DNA from 3 places in the Paenarthrobacter sp. NPDC089322 genome. Region 2 is predicted to be linked to each of the others. Evidence: riboswitches for the same ligand, from Rfam matches in the RefSeq annotation. Region 2 holds a riboswitch; each other region holds the start of a gene.

Region 1 (4,905 bases), on a different contig from region 2:
TGAGCCACTGCACCTGGGCGTCCAGGGTGACCAGCGTGGACAACGAAGGCGTGTTGTAGGTCTGGTTCAGCTTCGAGTTGTCAATGGCGGTCTGGAGGTCCAGGAAGTCCGGGATCCAACGGCCGCTTGCCTTGATCCGGGCGGCGCGCTCCAACGCGGCGGGGGAGAAGAGGCCAAGCCACAGTCCGCCGTCGGAAGCGAAATTCTTCTGCGGCGCGAAGTAGTAGACATCCGACTCGGCAACGTCAACGTCCAGTCCGCCCGCCGCGGAGGTGGCGTCCACCAAGACCAGTGAACCTTCGTCAGCGCCGGGGACGCGCTTGACAGGGGCAGCCACACCCGTTGACGTCTCGTTTTGCGGCCACGCGTAAACATCCACTCCGGCCTCGGCCTTGGGGGCGGGGCGGGTGCCCGGCTCGGACTTGATGATGGAAGACTCCGCCAGGAACGGTGCCTTATTGGTGGCTGAAGCGAACTTGGAGCCGAACTCGCCGAAGGAGAGGTGCTGGGCTTTCTCCTCGACGAGGCCGAACGCGGCCACGTCCCAGAAAGCGGTGGAGCCACCGACGCCAAGGATTACCTCGTAGCCCTCGGGTGCCCGGAAGAACCTGCTGAGTCCCTCGCGCACCGAGCCCACAAGGTTCTTAACCGGGGCCTGGCGATGGGACGTGCCCAGGATGGTGGCGGACGCGGCAGAGAGTGCCTCGATCTGCTCCGGGCGGACCTTGGACGGTCCTGCGCCGAAGCGTCCGTCCTTGGGCAGCAAGTCGGCGGGAATGGTGATGCTGTTGTCGCTCACGTGTGGCTCCAATGGGTATGGGTTAGAGAGGGGTCGTGGCAGGTGGCAACGGCTGCCCCTTCGACTCCCCAATTCTGCCTGACACGGCACGCGGGCAGTAACCCGCACCTGTCATAGTCCGCCACGTGGGACGAAGGGGCTGTGCGCGGGGGGGCCTTGTGCGCGAAAAAATTATCAAGAGTAATTCCAAATAAGCTAGGCTTGGATTGGCGTTCTTGAGGCGACGGTTGCACACCATCCGCCTTGGCCCGAACGCGGTACGGTGGAGATTACGCAAGAACTGCGTTCGAGGAGAGCTGAGCTGGATGACGGATCTGATCGATACCACTGAGATGTATCTTCGGACCATTTTGGAGCTTGAGGAAGAGAACATCGTGGCTCTTCGCGCACGCATCGCGGAGCGCCTGCGCCACTCCGGTCCCACGGTCTCGCAGACCATCGGACGCATGGAGCGTGACGGCCTGGTGGTGGTTTCCAATGACCGCCATCTCGAATTGACGGAAGTCGGCCGGAAGCGTGCCACAGAGGTCATGCGTAAGCACCGCCTCGCCGAGAGGCTCCTGGCTGATGTCATCGGACTCGACTGGGCTTATGTCCACGATGAAGCCTGCCGGTGGGAGCACGTGATGAGTGAGCGCGTGGAGCGAAGGCTCTATGAGTTGCTTGAACACCCTACGGAGTCTCCTTATGGGAACCCCATCCCGGGCCTTGAAGCCCTCGGTGGATTGGCCGACCAGGCTTTCGCGCGCTCGGACGTCAACCTCCTGCACGCCATGGACGGCTACGCCGCTGATTCACGCGTTGTTGTGAGCCGCCTCGCCGAACCCATTCAGGTGGAGCCTGAGCTCCTTACCCAGCTTGACGAGGGCGGAATCCGCCCGGGTGCGGCCGTGTCTCTGGAACGCGTGGGGGAGTACATCTCCGTCCGCGTACCTGGCATCGAAGGAGCCCTGGAGCTCCCGCCCGAGGTGGCAGCCCACGTCTTCGTTGCCGTCAGCTGACAGCCAGCCCGCAAGCCTTACCGCAGGACGCTCTTCCCGAAGGAAGGGCGTCCTGCGGCTTTGCGGTGCCGGCGTGTCGGATCTCACTTTCAAGCCGATGGCCTCCGTGTGACCTGCGGTTTTCGGTAAATGATGATAAGGGCCCCTCGCGGACCCGACGTTTTGGTAGATAACGAATTTATTACTGCGGCCTTTAATCCCCTATAGTTATCTACTAGCGCTGATACCAAAGCGTTACCTGATCTGGAGCCGAGCTCTGCCAGCAGATCAGGTGTGTCATCCACCACTGGCAGAGGCGGGGGAACCACAAGCGGCTGCCTAAAGAAGCAGCCTTGGGGTGAAGTCCGCAGCAGAAGTGCCTACTAACGCAAGTCCTTCCCGGGATACCTGTGTGCCGTGTGCGCTTCGTGCGGGCCGGGTCTTTGAACTCTCTGATCCGAATCCGACAGCTAACTTCGCAGGCTTTCCAGAGAGGACAGAGTTTGACATCGCAGAACGTCAGGGGTCGCCGCCGTGCGTCCGGCCCCGCTGCTGAGCTGCGGCCAGCCCGCGTCGTAACGGAGATCCGGCCCCGCGACACCCAGCGCCAGGTGCGCCGCCGTAAGAGCCCGATGCGCCAGGTAGCCGACTTCGCCGCAGCCAGTGGCGTCGGGCAGAAAGCCGGCGTTGCGCTCGCTGCCACCGGCCTTGCCTTGACTGTCGGCCTGCCGGCCACGAGCCCCGTCATGGCCACCTCGGAATCCGGTCAGACTGAGGCAGCCTTGACCGTTCCCGGCGGCAGCCAGCCGGAAGTTTCAGCAGCTGCATCAGCCAAAATCGACTTCAGCCGCGCTGCCGTAGCCACCGCTGCCGACCCCGACGGCAAGCTCAAGCAGCTGTTGAGCGCCCAGTCCGCGGAAAGCATCCAGCGTGCTTCGTCCGTGGGCAGCCTTGGCAGCCCCTTGGACACGCTCAGCACGGCTTCACCCTTCGGGTATCGAATCAGCCCCCTCACGGGTGGTGCCGGCGACTTCCACCGGGGCCAGGACTTCGTGGCCCAGTGCGGTACCGCGGTGCACGCCGCCGCTGCCGGCAAGGTCACTTTCGCGGGATGGCATGAGTACGGTGGAGGGAACCGCGTGGTGGTGGACCACGGCAACGGGCTTGAAACCACCTACAACCACCTTTCCTCCTTCACCGTCAAGGTCGGTCAGACCGTCAGCCGTGGCGACACTGTTGCCTTGAGCGGCACTACTGGTGCTTCCACGGGTTGCCACCTCCACTTCGAGGTACAGGTCAACGGCGAAGTCGTGGACCCCATGAGCTGGCTCTAAGCAAATTTGATGGTCACCTCTCGCATTGATGACACGCCCCGTGACCTGAATGTGACATTCGCAAACTTCTGTTGTACCGTCTAAAGCGCATCGGCTTTTTAGGGGGCCGATGCACTTGAGTGGATTGCCTAGCTCTGCCACCACTCAAGGTCCGTTCGCATAATTCGTCTGGCAGGGGCGGGGGAACCACTTCTGGCCTTCTTCGGAAGGCCTTGGGGTTAAGTCGCAAAGTTTCCTTGGAAGCCGCGTGGCCGGATGACTCCCATCCGAATCCGACAGCTCACCTCGTAGGCATTGGGAGAGGCTACCTTCGTGTCATCACGCACTACCCCTGCGCGCCATCGCGCCGAAACGGTTCGTACGAACCCGCTGAACTCGCTTTCCAAAGCCGTTCACAGCAATGCTGGCACCGTAGGCCGCCAAGCCGCCGTTCTGGCTGCAGCCTCTGGACTCGTTCTCAGCGTCGGACTCCCGGCCCAAGCGGCTGACACCGATGTTTCCACGACGGAAGCCTCCGGCGCCCAGCAGCTGGTTGCCACCGCAGTCGTTACCGCGGAACCCACCGCAAGCGTTTCCTTCGAGAGTCCCGTCGTGGTAACCAAGGAAGCCCCCAAGGTCCAGCGTGCCTCCCAACGCACACAGACCGGTGGCGCCCAGGGCGCGGCCAACCAGGCGAACGGCGCCGTGACTGCCCAGTCGTCCAAAACCAAGGATTCTGCCTCCAGCGCAGCGGCGTCCGGTCTTGCCGCCATCGCCTACACCGGCATCGGCCACCCCTACGTCTGGGGCGGTACTTCCCCCAACGGCTGGGACTGCTCCGGATTCACCCAGTGGGTCTACGCGCAGGCCGGCATCAGCATTCCCCGCGTCAACGCCTGGACGGCTATGACTCCCACCAGCACACCCGCTCCCGGCGACCTCGTCATGCAGAACGGCGGGGCCCACGTGGGTATCTACGTCGGCAACGGCATGATGATCAGCGCGCTGAACCCGAGCCAGGGAACGCTGCTTCATTCCGTGGCATCCACCGGCTCGTCCTCCTTCTACACCCTCCGCTAGAAAACATCCCGTTCGGGGCAGGCCAGCATGCCCCCCAAGTGCTGGTCGGCCCATGACCCGCGCCGTCCCCAACCGTGCGCGGACACGAAAAGAGAGTCATCATGACCAGTGCCAACAAAGTTGCACGGCATCGCGCTGAGGCCCCCAAGACCAGCTCCCTCGCCGTGATCGCCAAAGCTGTCAGCGACAACGCCGGTGGCGTTGGCCGCCAGGCTGCAGTCATTGCCGCTGCCTCGGGCCTGGTCCTGACCAGCGGCGTCGCTGCCAACGCGGCGGACACCAACGTCCAGCGTGAATCGACGGCCACGTCCACGCTCGACGTCCAGGCAGTTTCCCAGGCCACCATCGCTGCCGATTCCACTGTGGCGATCTCTTACGAGAGCCCGGTTGTTACCACGGTGGAGGCTCCGGCTCCCGTGGAAGAGAAGGCGCCTGCCAAGGCTGAAGCCCCGGCTGCAACGGCAGGCTCCGCTGCCACGCAGTCCGGTACCGCCAAACTCGCTGTCACCAACGAGGCACCTTCGGCGAAAGCTCCGGCGGCTTCCAGCGGCTTGGGCGCAGCCATTGCCGCAGCGGCCTACGCCCAATTGGGTGTGACCCAGGATTGCACCATGTTGGTAACCAACTCCCTGGCGGCCGTCGGTATCAACTTCCACGACTGGCCGGCCGGTTACCTCTCGCTGGGCCGCACCGTCAGTGCAGCCGAAGCCCAGCCCGGCGACCTCCTCTACTA
Region 2 (4,905 bases):
GCAGATGACGCCGACACCCACTAAAGTGTCGGAGTGATAAGGATCAAGCAACGATCCCAGCCAACGGACCAGCACCTGTAAAACCCGGGGTTACGCTTGTTTGGTGGGCAATTTCAAAGGGTGGCATATAGTGGCCGGGGTGGCCGCAATGGCCCTTGCCGCACCCTTGGGTTCCGCCATGGGATTGAACTTCGTTGCCACCTTCATGTTTGCATGCGTCGTGTTCGTCGCCGTCGCCATGTGGACCGAGTCCAAGATTGCCCGACGCCGGGACGCCGCTAACGCTGCTGCATCACCTGATGCCCCGCACCCTGCAGGCGACCCCGCCGAATCCGACGACGCTGCCCGGGAGTAAACACTGACAGCACTACTATCCGCCGACGTCGAAGCGCGCGGCCTGACGGGCCGGATCCTCTGGACGAATGGAACGCCGCCGCCGGGCGCCCAGGCAAATGGCGAGCCCGTGTACGTTCTCATCCACGGCATCGGCGTTTCCCATCGCTACCTCGCAAGGCTGCACGCCGTCCTCGCAGCCGGTTCACCCACGTATTCCTTGGACCTTCCGGGCTTTGCAGGAACCCCCAAGCCCGGCCGCCAACTGTCAGTCGAGGACTATGGCGCGTACATTGCTGAGGCACTCAAGTCCTGCGGCATCGAATCATACGTGCTTGTGGGCCACTCCATGGGTGTGCAGTTCGCCATCGAGGCAGCCTTATGCGAGCCCGAACGGGTGCAACACCTGGTGCTCATGGGTCCCGTGGTGGATTCGCGGCACAAGAACATCGGGAGACAGTCCCTGGCCTTGTTCCTGGACGGCCTCCTTCGCGAAAGCCCGTCCTCCAACTGGATCGTGGTCACCGATTACCTTCGTTGCGGCCCCCGCTGGTACCTGACTGAACTACCCGTGATGATGGAGTACCCCACGGAGAAACGACTGGCCAACGTGGACGTCCCGGTCCTGATCCTTCGCGGCAGCAGGGATCACGTGGCTGGCCCCGAATGGTCGCTGCGCCTTTCGCGGGCAGTACCGCAGGGCAGGCTCGTGGAGATCAACGGCGTCGGCCATGTAGCACAGCACATGCGCCCTCAAGCGGTAGCCGATGCCATCCGGAGCTTCGTCTCGGCAACATCCCGGCAGAATTAGTCGCTTACCGTCGACGCCCCCGCCTCGGGTGCGGCCCTTGTTGGCTCGGGCGCGCCCCGGTTAGGCTGACAGGGCAAGGTCGAAAGTAAGTTTGCTGAGGAAAGGGTTGACCATGACCAGCTATGACCCGGAAGACGATCCGCAGACCTTCGGAGTGAGCGGCGCGGCGGAGCCCGACAGCATCCACGAAGATCCGGACATGCGCAAGGACGAAGACAGCGACCCCGCAGCATCTGCCAATCCCGATCCCGCCAACGGCAACGTCACGGGGCTGGAGCCCGGCGGAGGTGTACCCCCGGGAGAGACACCGCCGGCCGAAGACAGCATGAGCCGGGACCAGGGACACGAGGAGTAGTCCAGGACTACGTTCGGCCCGGGGCTACGGCAGCTTCAGGATCTCGGAGAGGTCGTAGTCCGCGGGTTCCTCGATCTGCTCGTAGGTGCAACTCTCCGGGGTCCGGTCCGGACGCCACCGGCGGAACTGGGTGGTGTGCCTGAACCTGTCCCCCTCCATGTAGTCGTAGGCAACCTCAATCACCAGTTCCGGCCGCAGCGGCACAAAGGAAAAGTCTTTGCCGCCACTCCATCGGCTCTGAGCGCCGGGCATGCGCGTTCCGCCTGTATCCTCTTCGCTTTGGGCGGCCCACTGACCCCAAGGGTGTTCGCTGAGCTCAATCCGGTAGGGCTCCAATTCCGCGACCAGGCTTTCGCGCTTGGCCATGGGGAACGACGCCACTACGCCGACGTGCTGCAGCCGCCCCGCATCGTCATAAAGCCCCAACAACATGGAGCCCACCACTTTCGCCGTTTTATGCCAGCGGAACCCGGACACCACGCAATCGGCGGTGCGCTCATGCTTGGTCTTGAACATCACCCGCTTGTTCGGCTGGTAGGTGCCGTCCAACGGTTTGGACAGCACGCCGTCGAGCCCTGCTCCCTCAAGCTGCACGAACCATTCCCGGGCTTTGTCGAGATCTGAAACGGCAGGCGTCACATAGACGGGGGCCGAGGCATGCGCGAGGGCTTTTTCAAGAATGGCGCGACGCTCGGAGAAGGGCCGGACCATGAGGTCGTCGTCGCCCAACGCGAGGATGTCGAAGGCAATCATGGACGCCGGTGTTTTGTCTGCCAGCATCCTGACCCTGCTGTCGGCCGGGTGGATCCGCTGTTGCAGCAGCTCAAATTCAAGTTTGTTGTCTGCGATAAGCACGATCTCGCCATCGATCACGCACTTGTCCGGAAGGTTCCTTCGCAGTGCTTCGACGAGCTCCGGGAAGTACCTCGTCATGGGTTTCTCGTTCCGGCTTCCCAGGATGATGTCCTCGCCATCCTTGAAAACGATGGTCCTGAAGCCGTCCCACTTGGGTTCATAGTGCCCAACGTCCGGAATGTTTGGCACGGACTTGGCAAGCATGGGCGAGACCGGCGGCTTCACAGGGAGATCCATAGCTCATGTCTACCTGCCGGTCGCAGCGTAAGGCTAGGGTTGGCGACCGATATGTGGATAAAACGTCGCTGCGGACAACGGCTCCGAAGCCTAGGCCCTCAGCACGCGCCGCGAGGGCAGGCGTTCCGTCCGTTACATTAATGTGACTTTACTTTCCGGCTCATGTACCGTCGAAGGGCGACCCGACTCTCCGCTGGGCCGCTTCCGGGGTGACGCCGAGCTCTGCCGCACTTCGGAATCCGCCAGACCCGCGGCAGAGACGGGGGACCCAGAGTTCCCGGGCCTGACCCCCCAACAGGCCCTCGGGGTGAAGCCGCCATGTGCGGCCGGACGGCCTCGTCCGAACCCGACAGCTAACCTCGCAGGCGTTGAGAGGCAACCACCATGTCCCCAACCATGGATCAGCCGCGCCGCGCCCAAATTGCACGCGAGCGCCTAAAGCCAACCGGACGCCGTCGGGCCGAACCCAGCGGATCCCCCACCAGCGAACCAACCGCGCAAACCTCGACGCCGGAACCCGCCACGGCGGCGATTCCTACCGTCGCTGCGCCCACCACCCGTGCGGCCGCCCGGGCGGCCGAGCGTGAGCGCGCGGCACAGGCCGCAGCTGTGCCGGAAGCGGAACAACCGGAGCCGGCTACCGCGGCCATTCCCGTCGTCGCTCCGGCAGGGTCTGCCGAGGAAGTTCCCGAAGAACCGGTACCCGCCGAGCCCGCCACGGCGGCGATTCCCGTCGTCGCACCCGTTGAAGAAGCACCAGCGGAACCCGCGACGGCAGCGCTTCCGGTGATCACAGCATCCGAGTCCGTCCCCGCCGGGTCACCCGCCCAGGCCAAATCCCCGGCGCAGATCGCCGCAGCAGCCACAGCAGCCGCAGGTCTCGCGAGTCGCAAGGCCGCCCGGAGCCAGGCGCGCGAGCACGGCACGGCCCTGAGCACGGCAGAGGCGGCCAACTCTTCGGCTACCCAGTCCGGCTTCGGCGGCCTGTCCCTCGGAACGTCGACGTTGAGCCGGGAGCCGCACGCTGCCTTGACCAAGGCTGCCTCCGTCAAGACCATGAGCCAGCGCATGGCCGTGGTGGCTGGAGCTCTTGGCCTGGTGCTCACCGCGGGAACCATGAGCCAGGCCCTCGAGCTGCCGTTCTTTGGCCAGGAAACGCAGAGCAATGAGGCCGGCGGGACCAAGGATGGCGAAGGACGCCAGACAGGTAAGGCATCCCCGGCACCGACCCCTTCATACTCCACTGCTTCGTCCACGTCAGCTGCGACGGAAGCCACAACAGGGCCCCCTGCGGAAGCCGGCAAAGCAACAACTGATGCCCGGCAGCCCGCCGCCGAGGCACCTACGGGAGCGTCGTCGTCCATTCCGACTCCGGAAGTGTCGCTGGCGGACCCTGTCTGGGTACCATCCGCCGCGCCGTCGGTTGTCACCCCGGTACCCGGCGTGACCACCCCGGTACCCACTCAACCGGTACCCACGCAGCCGGCTACCCCCACGCCCACGACGACGCCGACAGTCACCCCCACGCCGACACCAACCTCGGATCCGTCCAAGAAGCCCAAACCGACGGGAAGTCCCACAGCTGCACCTTCGCAGTCTGCCGTGGATCTGGACACGCTCCTTGACGCTGCGGACGGGTTGCTGAAATGAGCACACGGATGCCCCGGACCACCACGCACACCGGATGGCACGGCAGGTACTGCAGCAGCAGCCGAACCGCGACGTTCCGCCGTCGGATGGGTCGCTGGAGCTGCCAGCGGCTACGGCGCTCCTAGTCTCGCGAAACCATGAGGCAGGCACCCTCGGGTGCCTGCCTCATGATGTTCCTCAGCGAAACTAGGCGGTGGCGCTCACTTTGTCCGCCGACCGAACCTCGCCCACGGCGCCGGTTTCTGCATGAGGAGCGGCGTCCTTCTTGCGTTCCCGCAGGAAGTAGACCAAGCCGGCGGCAATCGTGGAGGCTGCTGCCAGGGCGAACAGTCCGGGGATCACGCTGCCTGTCTGCTCCTTGATGATGCCGAAGCCGAACGGGGCCACGAATCCGCCAAGGTTGCCCAGCGAGTTGATGATCGCGATGGCCGGCGCCAGGACTGCGGGGTGGAGGCCGGACTGCGGAATGGTCCAGAAGAGCGGCGACGCACTCTTGAAGCCCATGGCCGCGACGGCCAGGAAGACGAGCGCCAGGACGGGCGTCGCCACGGCTGCCGCGTAGGTCCCGACGGCGGCAATCAGCAGGGCGACGACCAGCAGGGGCCGCTTGGACTTGGCTTTGTCCTGCAGCTTCGCTGCGAAGTACATGGCAAACACGGCGCAC
Region 3 (4,905 bases), on a different contig from region 2:
CTTATGGAAAACCCCAAGCGCGTGGTCAGCAAAGCCCAGATCCTGGACCGCGTCTGGGATTACGACTTCGGCGGCCAGGCCAACATCGTGGAGCTTTACATCTCCTACCTGCGGAAGAAAATCGAAGCCAAGCATCCTCCGATGATCCACACAATTCGTGGTGCCGGGTACGTCATCAAGCCTGCGGACTAACCCTTGGCCACACTTTCAGGAGTCGCAAGGACCACCAAACGGAGTTGGCTCAAGCCCTCCACCTGGCACCTGCGGACACGCCTCGTCCTGGTGGCCATGGCCTTGCTGGTGGCCATTTGCAGTGCCATTGGAGTAGTCAGTTACGCCGCCATGGACATGGTTTTCAACAGGCGGCTTGACCGTCAGTTGGCACAGGCGTCGGACCGCGCCGCATCCTTCGGCAGGCCGCCGTCGAGCTTTCCCTCGTCACCGTCCGGAAGGCCGGATCCATTGGAAGCCCGGGGCCAAGCCGCGGGGACGCTCAATGCGCGCATGAACGGTTCCGCCGTCAGCAGTTCGGGGCTCATCGATGCCAAGGGCAACCGTGTCTCCCTCTCGGAGGAGGACCAGCAGGTGCTCCTTGCGCTTCCTAAAGGCACGGGCCCTGTGGACCGCTCGCTCTCCAACGGCGACTACCGCCTCGTAGCAGTCGAAACCGCTTACGGGGACGTGATTGTCACGGGACTGCCGCTCGCGGACAAACAAAGCGCCGAAGCTTCCCTCGTGTGGACCATGGTGATCGTTTCGCTCGGAGGCCTTGTGCTGATCGGCCTCGCAGGTACCGTAATCATCCGCAGGACCATGCGGCCCCTGGAGCAGCTCTCCGAAGTGGCCACCAAGGTTTCGCGGCTCCCCCTCGACGCCGGTGAGGTGGCACTGGCGGTGCGCGTACCGCCGTCGGCCTCCCACCCCGGAACCGAGGTGGGCAGCGTTGGCCATGCCCTGAACCAGATGCTCAATAACGTTGCCAGTGCCCTGGAGGCCCGCCAGGAAAGTGAGACCAAAGTGCGGCAATTCGTAGCGGATGCATCCCACGAACTTCGGACACCGCTCACCGCCATCCGGGGCTACACCGAACTCCTGCGCATGACAGAGAACTTTACGGAGGATGGCCGAAAGTCGCTGGCGCGCGTGCAGAGCCAGTCCGAGCGCATGACCACGCTCGTGGAGGACCTCTTGTTGCTGGCGAGGCTGGACGAAGGCCAGCCGCTGAAGGTTACGGACGTAGACCTGACCCAACTCGTCATAGAAACCGTCAGCGACGAGAAAGTCATGGCCCCGGACCACATATGGAAGCTCCAACTACCAGACGAGCCCATCATCGTGCGCGGCGACGCGACCCAACTACACCAGGTGCTGGCGAACTTGCTGTCAAATGCCAGGAAACACACAGATCCAGGGACGACAGTGGTTACCGGCGTGACGCTCTCGGCTGACGGCAACGCTGTGGTCACCGTGATGGACAATGGGCCGGGAATTCCTGTCGATTTCCAAAGGCGCATTTTCTCCCGGTTTGCCCGGGCCGACGCTGCCAGATCGGGCTCGGAAGGAACCTCCGGCTTGGGCTTGTCCATTGTTGAATCCATCGTGCAAGCCCACGGCGGCAGCGTCGAAGTCACGTCCAGGCCGGGGCGCACGGAGTTCACTCTTCGACTTCCCACAGTGGCCACCGAATACGTGTAACGAAACGAGCAAGGCGACGCACCGTCGTCGTGATCTCTGTTACCCAAATGTGACTTAAGCCGAATCGTCCTGTACCGTCGAAAGGGTGGGTCGCCCCAACCTGGCCCGCACCCGGGATGCGCCGAGCTCTGCCACTTCCCGGAGTTCCGTTCTCATTCGAGGCAGAGACGGGGGACCCAGAGTCTCCGGGCCCAGGCATTTTCCTGGCCCTTGGGGTGAAGCCGCTGCTACGCGCGCGGCCGGATGACCTCATCCGAACCCGACAGCTAACTCCGCAGGCGCTGAGAGGTAATCACACATGTCTGAATTTAACGATCAGACGCGCCCTTCCGCGCGTCACCGTGACGAACACACCGCTCCCCTGACCAAGTCGCAGTCCGTCCTGAAGGACGCCGCCCGCCGCGGAAAGACGGGTCAGCGTATGTCCGTCGTGGCCGGTGTGGTCGCCGCCGCACTGGGTGTTGCGTCACTGGGTACGGCCGCCAACGCCGCATTCAACCTCCCGGAAATGAGCCAGGCTGCCGAGACCCAGGCGAACGCCCAGCTCAGCAACAAGTCGGCTGATATCTCTGCCTCCATGGATGCTGCTGCGGCCAAGGGTGCCGCGGAACGGGCCGCCGCCGATCAGGCAGCCGCCGCTCTGGCCGCCGCCGAAAAGGCTGCCGCTGAGAAGGCAGCCGCTGAAAAGGCTGCTGCAGAACAGGCCGCCGCAGCAGAGAAGGCAGCCGCTGAAGCCGCCGCCAAGCAAGCCGCCGACGCCGCTGCTGCCGCCGCCGCTGAAAAAGCCGCGGCAGCTGCCGCTGCCCCCAAGGCAATTGACGATCCCGCTGCTGCCAAGGCCTACGCCTTGAGCATCCTCGGCGACTACGGCTGGGGTGCCAGCGAAATGGTCGCCTTGACCACGCTCTGGGAAAAGGAATCGAACTGGCGCACCACGGCCACCAACCCGTCAAGCGGAGCCTACGGCATCGTCCAGTCGCTGCCCGCGAGCAAGATGGCAACGGCTGGCTCCGACTGGCAGACGAACTACCAGACGCAGATCAAGTGGGGCCTGAACTACATCAAGGAACGCTACGGCTCCCCCTCGGCAGCCCTCGCCTTCCACCTGGCCAACAACTGGTACTAAGCAACTGGTACCAAGCCGATCCAGGCTTGAATTCCGTGCCGGTTCCGCCGTTCGCACCAGTGTTACTGATGCGAACGGTGCGAACCGGCGCGGTTTTCGCGTTGATTGACGTAAACCGGTTTAAGGCTCCGCCTCCGCGGCGTGCCTAACCGCCGCAATTGACGCTGCAACATCTCCGGCGTCCGTTGACCAGTTGCTCACGGAGATCCTCAGGATGTCGCGGCCATGCCAGGCAGATCCCGACATCCATACCGTTCCCTCGGCCATGAGGCGCTGAGTGACCCGCCGGGTGCGGTCGTCGCTGCCGAAGCTGACCGAAACCTGGGTGAACACGACGTCATTGAGGACTTCCACTCCAGGGATCGCCGCCAGGCCCTCGGCCAACGCGCGGGCATTTGCAGCCAGCCTGTCGACCATGGCGATGACGCCGGATGTGCCCAATGATCGGAGTGCAGCCCACACGGGGATGCCGCGTGCTCGACGTGAAAGCTCCGGCACCTTTTCATGCGGATCTCCGGGGCCGTGGTCGTCCGCCGGGAGATAGCTGGCGTGGACTCCGAAACCGCGGCGCATCACGTCCGGTCGCGACACGATGGCCAGCCCCGAGTCGTAAGGGACGTTGAGCGTTTTGTGTGCATCGGTTGCCCAGGAATCCGCCGTGTCCAAACCAACCAAGTGCTTTCCCAGCTCAGGACTAACGGCAGCCCACAAACCAAAAGCGCCATCGACGTGCACCCAGGCGCCCCGCTCGTGAGCCAACTCCGTGGCCCGACCTACGGGATCGAACGCGCCCGAGTGAATGTTGCCGGCCTGCAAACACACCAAGGCGGGTCCCGGCTGGGCGTCCATCGCCGCTGCCAGCGCCTCCGGGATGATACGGCCTTGTGCGTCGACATCCACAGGGGTGCAGTTGCCCAGGCCCAGATACCGAACCACGAGGTCGATGACTTCGTGGCGTTCCCGGCCAACGAACACCGTGACCCGCGGTCCCCCGGCGAGGCCCAAGGTATTGAGGTCCCACCCGGCTTGTTCCAGCACATACTGGCGTCCCGCGGCCAAACCCACAAAGTTGGCCATCGTCGCGCCGGTGGTGAAGCCAACGTCGGACTTCCCGGGCAGATGCAGTAGCTCCAGGAGCCATTTCGCGGCGGACTCTTCGATCGCGGCAGCAGACGGTGTCGCGAAGCGCAGCCCTGTGTTTTGGTCCCAGGCACTCACGAGCCAGTCAGCAGCCATGGCAGCCGGGAGCGTCCCGCCGATCACCCAACCGAAGAACCTGCCGGATTGCATCGCCATGAGGCCGGGTTCGGCTACAGCTGCGAGCTCGTCAATGACGTCCGCGGGATCCGTGGGGCCGGCCTGCAACGGGCTGTTGAGCTTGGCGGCGACTTGGTCGGCATCCATATTCGGGCGGACTGAACGTGTGGGCACCGATGCGAGCCAATCCGAAGCGTGCGCCATGGCCCGCTCCAATGCAGCACCGTATGCCTCCGGCAACGCAGACATGCGCACAGCCTACTCCCGGCGTTCCGGGAGGACCAGATGCTTACCCGACCCGGGCGGTACTAGAGCGTCAGCGTGATCAGGTGCCCGCCGTCGTCGTCCTTGACCGCGGTGACTGTCACAGCTGAGTAGTCCGGAATCCTCCACATACCCGGCTCGAGTTCGCCCCCGGCGTCGCCAACCACCACGGTGCGCATCCCGGCCGCGCGGGCAGCAGCGATGCCCGCGGGCGCGTCTTCGAAAACCACGACGTCGGCCGGTTCCGCGCCGAGCAAAGCAGCAGCTTTGAGGTATCCCTCCGGATGGGGCTTGCCGCGCGTGACTGCCTCTGCGGTGACCGTCGTCGCCGGCATAGTGAGTCCGGCAGCCCGCATGCGGATATCGGCAAGGATTCGGTCCGCGGACGTGACGAGCGCGATCGCGTCCGCAGGCAGGGCCTCAAGCAATGCTTCCGCTCCCGGCAGTGCGATGACGCCGTCCGTGCGTGCCCGCTCCATCTCGCCTAGTTCGGCAGTCAAAGACTCGATGTCCGCGCCTGCCGGAGCGTATCGTCGCACCGTATCTCCGGCTTGGACGCCGTG

What was found. A riboswitch is a leader RNA that binds a small molecule or an ion and turns the genes downstream of it on or off. The one in region 2 is predicted to bind cyclic di-AMP.
Region 1: it holds a riboswitch for cyclic di-AMP, as region 2 does, so the genes downstream of both, AB0N65_RS06065 (M23 family metallopeptidase) here and AB0N65_RS19630 (hypothetical protein) in region 2, are expected to answer to the same signal.
Region 3: it holds a riboswitch for cyclic di-AMP, as region 2 does, so the genes downstream of both, AB0N65_RS00135 (hypothetical protein) here and AB0N65_RS19630 (hypothetical protein) in region 2, are expected to answer to the same signal.

The regions. Positions count from the first base shown of each region.
Region 1 is NZ_JBFBGW010000004.1:79,845-84,749, forward strand. Features, by position in the region: gene serC (phosphoserine transaminase) at 1-799, opposite strand, end outside; gene AB0N65_RS06060 (metal-dependent transcriptional regulator) at 1,105-1,800, shown strand; cyclic di-AMP (ydaO/yuaA leader) riboswitch at 2,038-2,279, shown strand; gene AB0N65_RS06065 (M23 family metallopeptidase) at 2,283-3,113, shown strand; cyclic di-AMP (ydaO/yuaA leader) riboswitch at 3,253-3,421, shown strand; gene AB0N65_RS06070 (C40 family peptidase) at 3,426-4,172, shown strand; gene AB0N65_RS06075 (NlpC/P60 family protein) at 4,274-4,905, shown strand, end outside.
Region 2 is NZ_JBFBGW010000028.1:19,284-24,188, forward strand. Features, by position in the region: gene AB0N65_RS19605 (helix-turn-helix domain-containing protein) at 1-24, shown strand, start outside; gene AB0N65_RS19610 (hypothetical protein) at 149-355, shown strand; gene AB0N65_RS19615 (alpha/beta hydrolase) at 359-1,144, shown strand; gene AB0N65_RS19620 (DUF6480 family protein) at 1,257-1,499, shown strand; gene AB0N65_RS19625 (ATP-dependent DNA ligase) at 1,524-2,591, opposite strand; cyclic di-AMP (ydaO/yuaA leader) riboswitch at 2,822-2,973, shown strand; gene AB0N65_RS19630 (hypothetical protein) at 2,976-4,241, shown strand; gene AB0N65_RS19635 (MFS transporter) at 4,428-4,905, opposite strand, start outside.
Region 3 is NZ_JBFBGW010000001.1:25,966-30,870, forward strand. Features, by position in the region: gene AB0N65_RS00125 (response regulator transcription factor) at 1-192, shown strand, start outside; gene AB0N65_RS00130 (HAMP domain-containing sensor histidine kinase) at 196-1,695, shown strand; cyclic di-AMP (ydaO/yuaA leader) riboswitch at 1,805-1,990, shown strand; gene AB0N65_RS00135 (hypothetical protein) at 1,994-2,821, shown strand; gene AB0N65_RS00140 (aminotransferase class V-fold PLP-dependent enzyme) at 2,942-4,327, opposite strand; gene AB0N65_RS00145 (HAD-IA family hydrolase) at 4,387-4,905, opposite strand, start outside.